2 regions of the Acidovorax sp. NN32 genome follow, and region 1 is predicted to be linked to the other one. Evidence: predicted binding sites of a transcription regulator. Region 1 holds the regulator's gene; the other holds the start of a gene.
What was found. Region 1 encodes FNR, which switches genes on or off when oxygen is low (the NO sensors DNR and NnrR bind a similar motif). Its sites were predicted from a motif close to TTGATNNNNATCAA; they were not measured.

Region 1 (3,324 bases):
GGCATTTTGGCTGTAGGTGGCTCCGACCCGGCCAATCGCAGACACCCCCAGGCCGATCAGGTCGCAATCAGGTTGCGTACTGTAGCCCTGGAAGTTGCGGTGCAGACGCCCCTGGCGCTTGGCGACTGCCAATGCATCCTCAGGCAATGCAAAGTGGTCCATGCCCACATACACGTACCCAGCATCCATGAAGGCGTCCAGCGAACGGGAGAGCATCGACACCTTGCCTGCAGCCGCTGGCAACTCGGCCGAAACAATACGGCGCTGAGGCTTGAAACGTTCTGGCAGATGGGCATACGCGTACAACGCGATACGGTCAGGCCGCAGCTGCGTAACCTGGGCCAGCGTGCGGTCAAACGACTCTGGCGTCTGCCGAGGCAGGCCGTAGATCAAATCCACATTGATGGATTCAAAACCCAGCGAACGTGCGGACTCCACCAGCGAAAACACCTGCTCGGCAGGCTGTATGCGGTGAACGGCCTTTTGAACCTCGGGATCGAAATCCTGCACCCCAAAGCTCAGTCGGTTGAACCCCAGTTCCGCCAGCACTGCAAGGCGGTCCGCATTGACGGTGCGAGGGTCCACCTCAATCGAATACTCCCCGCCCGGCGCCAACGAAAAGCTGCGTTTGAGCATGCCCATCAGCTCCCGCAAGCCCTCGTCCGATAGAAAAGTGGGCGTGCCACCACCCAGGTGAAGCTGACTCACCACCTGCCCCGTGCCGCAGTGTGCTGTGTGCAAGTCAATCTCGCGGCTCAAATACCGCAAATACACCTCTGCCCGATCATGGTGTTTGGTGATGATCTTGTTGCAGGCGCAGTAGTAACAAAGGGACTCGCAAAAGGGGATGTGCACGTACAAAGACAGCGGCAAGGCCTTCGTCATGGAGCCCAGCCTGCGCTGCTCCAAGGCAAGCGCGTAGTCGTCCTGCCCAAAGGCCTCGACGAAACGGTCAGCTGTTGGGTAAGAGGTATAACGGGGCCCTGGCACGTCGAAACGGCGCAGCAGCTCGGGCGAAACAGCGGTCATGGGCAAATTCCTTGCGTACACTTCGACTGTGCCGTAAGCTGCACTCCATGTCCTTGACCTGCATCAAGTGATGGGCCGGGACGAACAGCGACAATTTGATGCACATCAGTCGCCCACCCGCAACCAAAGGCCCAGCCTGTTAGGCATATGGGGCGATATGCTCAAACCTTACCCAGCCTCTGTGCCTATGAACCCGCTCACCATCAAAGTCGCCTGCTCCAACTGCAACCTGCGCGAGCTGTGCATGCCGGTGGGGCTGAGCGAGGAACAGCTGCAACGCATTGACGAGGTCGTTGCCGTTCGCCGCAAGATCAAACGCGGTGGAACCCTTTTCCGCAACGGCGAATCCTTCACCTCGCTCTATGCCATTCGAACCGGCTTCTTCAAAACATGTGTAGCCACCGAAGACGGGCGTGACCAGGTCACGGGTTTTCAGATGGCAGGCGAGATCATCGGCCTTGATGGCATCGTGAATGACCACCACACCTGCGATGCGGTGGCCCTGGAAGACGCGGAAGTCTGCGTCATGCCGTTTGACCGCATCGAAGAGCTGTCCCGCGAAGTCACCGCCTTGCAGCACCATGTGCACAAGATCATGAGCCGCGAGATTGTCCGCGAGCATGGCGTGATGCTGCTCTTGGGCAGCATGCGCGCTGAGGAGCGCCTGGCTGCGTTCCTGCTCAACCTGGTTCAGCGCCTGCACGCCCGGGGGTTCTCGCAGTCCGAGCTCGTGCTGCGCATGACCCGCGAAGAGATCGGTAGCTACCTGGGCCTCAAGCTCGAAACCGTGAGCCGCACCTTCTCCAAGTTTGTGGAAGAAGGCATTGTCGAGGTCAAGCAGCGCCATGTGCGCATCCTGGAGACCGAGGCCCTCAAGCGCATCGTGAACAACCAGCAAGCCTGCCACTGAACCTGCTGTGGTCTGCCATCCTGGCAGTCCTTACCACATTGACCTTAGCCAATAGGTGGCACTACCGCTCAAGGGCACGATGATGTCTTGCGGCAGTCATCGGGACGTTCGCCTTCGGGAACCGGGCAACGGTTAAGTTCAAACGGTGACATCGCCAGCAGCGTGGTCAACGCGCTGGATGCCATCGTGATCATCCAGAACGCAAAAAAGGCAAGCGTGTACACGCCCTGCCGTGACAATGCCAACGGCTGCCCAAACCAGTGCAGGTCTTGCGGATCCACCATCGCAAAAACCAGCATTTCCATCACACCGGCCATCAAAAAGGCCGGCCAGGCAATCCACATCACGCGTTGCATCCACATTGGTTTGTCTCCTGGTAAGGCCGTGCAGGCATGCCGCCCGGCCAGGTGGGTTCAGCGCGGCTGGTCCTGGACCGGGGTGGCAGCGTGGTTGCGGCCCTTCATGGCTGGCAACAGGCTTTTTTCTGGGGTGGCCAGTGTCTTGTTGATCTCGATGCCCTGGCGGTAATAATCTTCCGCGACTACAGGGTCGGGGCGCGATATCGCGAGCCACAGGGTCACAAACCCTGCAATGATCACGATCACGGGACCGGCGATGATCAGCCACACATGGCCAAACCTCCACCAGGGTGCAGCGGCAGAAGGGGCAGTGCCGAGGGCGGAACTGGATGGCATGGTGCTTACTCCTCAAAAATTATCTTGCTCAAAGCAAGACCCGCGAAGGTCTTGCACCCGGGCGCGCGCTGCGTTATCGCGGCACCAGAAACACGGATTTCTCGCTCACATGGGCGTCCGCGCTCAAAGCCTGGACATCGAACTGCACGGCATGTGATCCTGAAGGGGCTGATCCATAGGGTATCTGCAAACGGACGGCCACCCACCGGGACTCCGCCGCACCGATGTCCACCTCGGCATCAGAAGCGACTTCCAGCCCTTCAAGGCCACGCACACTGATGCGATAGCGCTGGGGGCCTTCAGTGGCGTTCATGATCTGCAGGCGGTAGATGTTCTCCAGCTTTCCACCCGCCACGATGCGCGACAGCGCCGCCCGATCACGCACCACATCCACCTTCAAGGGCGTGCGTGTGACAAGGCTGGCCATCATGCCTACGCACAGGGCCACCAGGACCGCGCTGTATATCAGCACACGCGGCCGCAGCACGCGGCGCAGGATCTGCGACTGACTCCACCGTTTGGCCACGCCGTTCTGCGTAGAAAACCGGATGAGCCCGCGCGGATACTGCATCTTGTCCATCACGGTATTGCAGGCGTCCACGCACAGGCCGCAGCCGATGCATTCGTACTGCAAGCCCTTGCGAATGTCGATGCCCACGGGGCACACCTGCACACACAGCGAGCAGTCAA
Region 2 (3,324 bases), 930 kb from region 1:
CCGCAGCGCGGGCGCAAGCTACGCTGAAGCGGCCAGACCTCTACGGAAAAACCGGGACCACCAACGATTCTGTGGACGCATGGTTTGCCGGATATCAACCCACGATCGCTGCAGTGACCTGGATTGGCTACGACACGCCGCGTAACCTGGGAAGCCGCGAAACAGGGGGCGGCCTCAGCCTGCCGGTATGGATCAATTTCATGGAACGTGCACTCAAGGGTGTCCCCGTCATGGAGCCCACAGTGCCCGCCGGCGTGGTCAATGTAGGCGGGGAATGGTTCTACGACGAGTACGCGCGCAACAGCGGTATCCCAAGTGTGGGTCTCGATGACCGATCCGCATCACCCGCTGTGGCTCCACAAGCGCCACCGCCCACCGAAGAGCGAAACCGCATCCTGGACCTGTTCCGCAACTGATGGCGTTGCGGACGCTCTTCCATCTACCTGAGAGACGTGAGCCACCCAGGAGGGTGGCTCAAGCTGAAAACTGCAGTGGCAAACCCGCTTGGGCGGCTGCGTCGCGGCTCAGGCAGTCAAAGAACTCGCCTGCTCCTTTGGTGTCCTGCCAGGCTTGGCCGTCAAACCGGTAGTGGTAACCACCGGACCGCGCGGCCATCCACACCTCGTGCAGAGGTTTTTGCAGATTGATGACGATCTGGCTACGGTTGGGGAACGTCAATGTCACCATGCCCCCGGAGCGCTGGGCGTCCACATCGGCATCGGTCGCATCGTTGATGCGATCGCAGCTGCGCTCGACGGCAAGCAGCAGTTTTTCGGCGTGGTCCATGAATTCGAGGTCGGTCATTACAATTTACGCATGTTGAAAGCTTCCCAAATTCTAGTCAGGACGCTTGTCCTTGCTGCCAGTGCGGCAGCCCTTGCAGGTTGCGGTCAACGGGGCCCCCTGTATTTGCCCAGCAGTCCGGCAGCTGCGCAGCGTGCGACCCTGCCCCAGACCTTGACCCCCGGCGTCGGTACCGCCAGCCCTGCGCAGCCCCCCGCAGCTTCAGCGTCAGCGCCGCGCTGAAAAGCGGCAGAAGGACCGGGACAACGGTTCTGATCACCAATACCACCAGGGCACTTGATTTCTATCAAGGACGTCTCAGAGGGTCAATCGTACAGTTCGTGCTTTATTGCACCGCAGGATGGCCATGGCCCTCGAACTCTACCGCGACAAGAACCATGCTTGTCTGATGTTCACCGACCTCATCGAAGAAGACGGTCAGGCCGTTCAGGCCAACCAGTTTCTGATCGTGGACGACGACACCGGCGCCATCATCGACCCCGGTGGCAACCTGGCCTTCAACGAGCTGTTCATGGGGATGACCAAGCACTTCCCACCGCACAAGCTGTCGTACCTGATCGCTTCGCATGCAGACCCAGACATCATTGCCTCGCTGGATCGCTGGATGACCAGCACCAAGGCCGACCTGGTGATCTCACGCGTCTGGGAACGTTTTGCGCCCCACTTCACCAAGGTAGGCAAGACGGAAAATCGCGTCATCGGTGTGCCCGACAGTGGGGGGCATCTGCCCCTGGGCCGCCATGAACTGGTGCTGCTGCCTGCGCACTTCATGCACTCCGAGGGCAACTTTCACTTCTACGACCCGGTCAGCCGCATCCTGTTCACCGGCGACCTGGGGGTGTCGATGATGTCGGGCGCCGAGGCTCGTGTGCCGGTGACCGACCTCAAGGCTCACATCCCGCGCATGGAGGGATTTCACCGCCGCTATATGGTGTCCAACAAGATCCTGCGGCTCTGGGTCCGCATGGCACGGCAACTTGATATCGCCATGCTGGTGCCACAGCACGGCGCGCCCATCATGGGCAAGCAGGCGATCAGCGATTTCTTCAGCTGGATCGAGAACCTCATGTGTGGCATCGACCTGTTTGACGATCGGGCGTACCAGATTCCCACCGGTTACATCGATCCTGTGACCCGGCAGATGCGCGCGGCACCGGCGCGGTAGCCGCAGGTCTTGGAATTTCAGGCTAAATTTGCTGCTGGCGCTTTACCATCAAGCTCCAGCAGCTATTATTTATATAGCAAATAATTCCACAAGCACAGCGCTACGACGTGCGGGCGGCTTGGGATGCCTTGGCCCCCGCCGTACCCTGGGTTGGCCGACGCTTGCGCAGCCGGTGCCACAGCCGCCAGCCCAGCAAAGCTGACAAAACCGCCGCATACACCGCCACCTCGCCAAAATCATTCTTGCCAGCGCGCATCCAGAAGAAGTGCAGGATGGCCAGGCCCGCCACTGCGTATACGCTGCGGTGCAGCGCCTGCCAGCGCTTTGCGCCCAAAGCCTTGATCGCGCGGTTGAACGATGTGGCGGCAAGCAGCGTGAGCACCAGCAGCGCCAGAGACCCGACCAGGATGAAAGGCCGCTTGATGATGTCGCGCACGATGTCGGTCCCATCAAAACCCATGTCGAACCAGGCGTAGCTCAGCAGGTGCAGCAGGCCGTAGAAAAACACGAACAGGCCCAGCATGCGCCGAAAGCGCGCAAGCTGGGGCGTGGAAGTCACCACGCGCAGCGGCGTAACGGCCAGCACCAGACAGAGCGCGCGCAGCGTCCAGTCACCCGTGGCGCGGATCAGGGCCTCGGCCGGATTGGCGCCCAGCTGATTGGCCGCCGCAGCGTAGACCAGCCACGCCAACGGAAGCAGGCACAGTGCAAAGATCACGGGCTTGGCGGCAGAATGGAGGAAGAGTTTGCGCATGGTGATCCGCGCCCCTCTTCTGCCGCTTTACCTACACGTCAAGCGGAGAAAAAAGGCGAATGAAGATCAGTAGAACTTCTTGAGGTCCATGCCCGCGTACAGCTGCCCCACCTGGGCTTCATAGCCGTTGAACATGAGCGTCTTGCGCTTTTTGGCAAACAGGCCATCTTCGCCAATGCGTCGCTCGGTGGCCTGGCTCCAGCGAGGGTGGTCCACCTCAGGGTTCACGTTTGAGTAAAAGCCGTATTCCTGCTTGGCCGCCTTGTTCCATGCCGTGCCGGGTTCTTTCTCGACAAAGCGGATCTTGACAATGCTTTTGGCGCTCTTGAAGCCGTACTTCCACGGCACCACCAGGCGAACAGGCGCCCCGTTCTGGTTGGGCAGCACTTCGCCATACATGCCAAAAGCCAGCAGTGTGAGAGGGTTCATTGCCTCGTCCATGCGCAGGCCTTCCACATAGGGCCAGTCGAGCACGCGCGATCCGACAAAAGGCATGGTGGCCTTGTCGGCCAGCGTCACAAATTCCACATACTTGGCGCTACCCTGGGGCTCCACACGCTTGATCAGTTCGGCCAGCGAATAGCCCACCCAGGGGATGACC

Region 2: the regulator FNR is predicted to act here: its motif matches at 1,081-1,094, upstream of ACT89O_RS05185 (oxygen-binding di-iron domain-containing protein).

Annotation. Positions count from the first base shown of each region.
Region 1 covers NZ_CP199679.1:2,058,655-2,061,978, reverse strand. Annotated here, with positions in the region: gene hemN (oxygen-independent coproporphyrinogen III oxidase) at 1-1,029, opposite strand, end outside; gene fnr (fumarate/nitrate reduction transcriptional regulator Fnr) at 1,217-1,939, shown strand; gene ACT89O_RS09535 (hypothetical protein) at 2,008-2,301, opposite strand; gene ACT89O_RS09530 (FixH family protein) at 2,353-2,634, opposite strand; gene ccoG (cytochrome c oxidase accessory protein CcoG) at 2,708-3,324, opposite strand, start outside.
Region 2 covers NZ_CP199679.1:1,127,789-1,131,112, reverse strand. Annotated here, with positions in the region: gene ACT89O_RS05200 (penicillin-binding protein 1A) at 1-416, shown strand, start outside; gene cyaY (iron donor protein CyaY) at 475-804, opposite strand; gene lptM (LPS translocon maturation chaperone LptM) at 817-1,026, shown strand; gene ACT89O_RS05185 (oxygen-binding di-iron domain-containing protein) at 1,151-1,969, shown strand; gene ACT89O_RS05180 (protein-methionine-sulfoxide reductase heme-binding subunit MsrQ) at 2,070-2,723, opposite strand; gene msrP (protein-methionine-sulfoxide reductase catalytic subunit MsrP) at 2,790-3,324, opposite strand, start outside.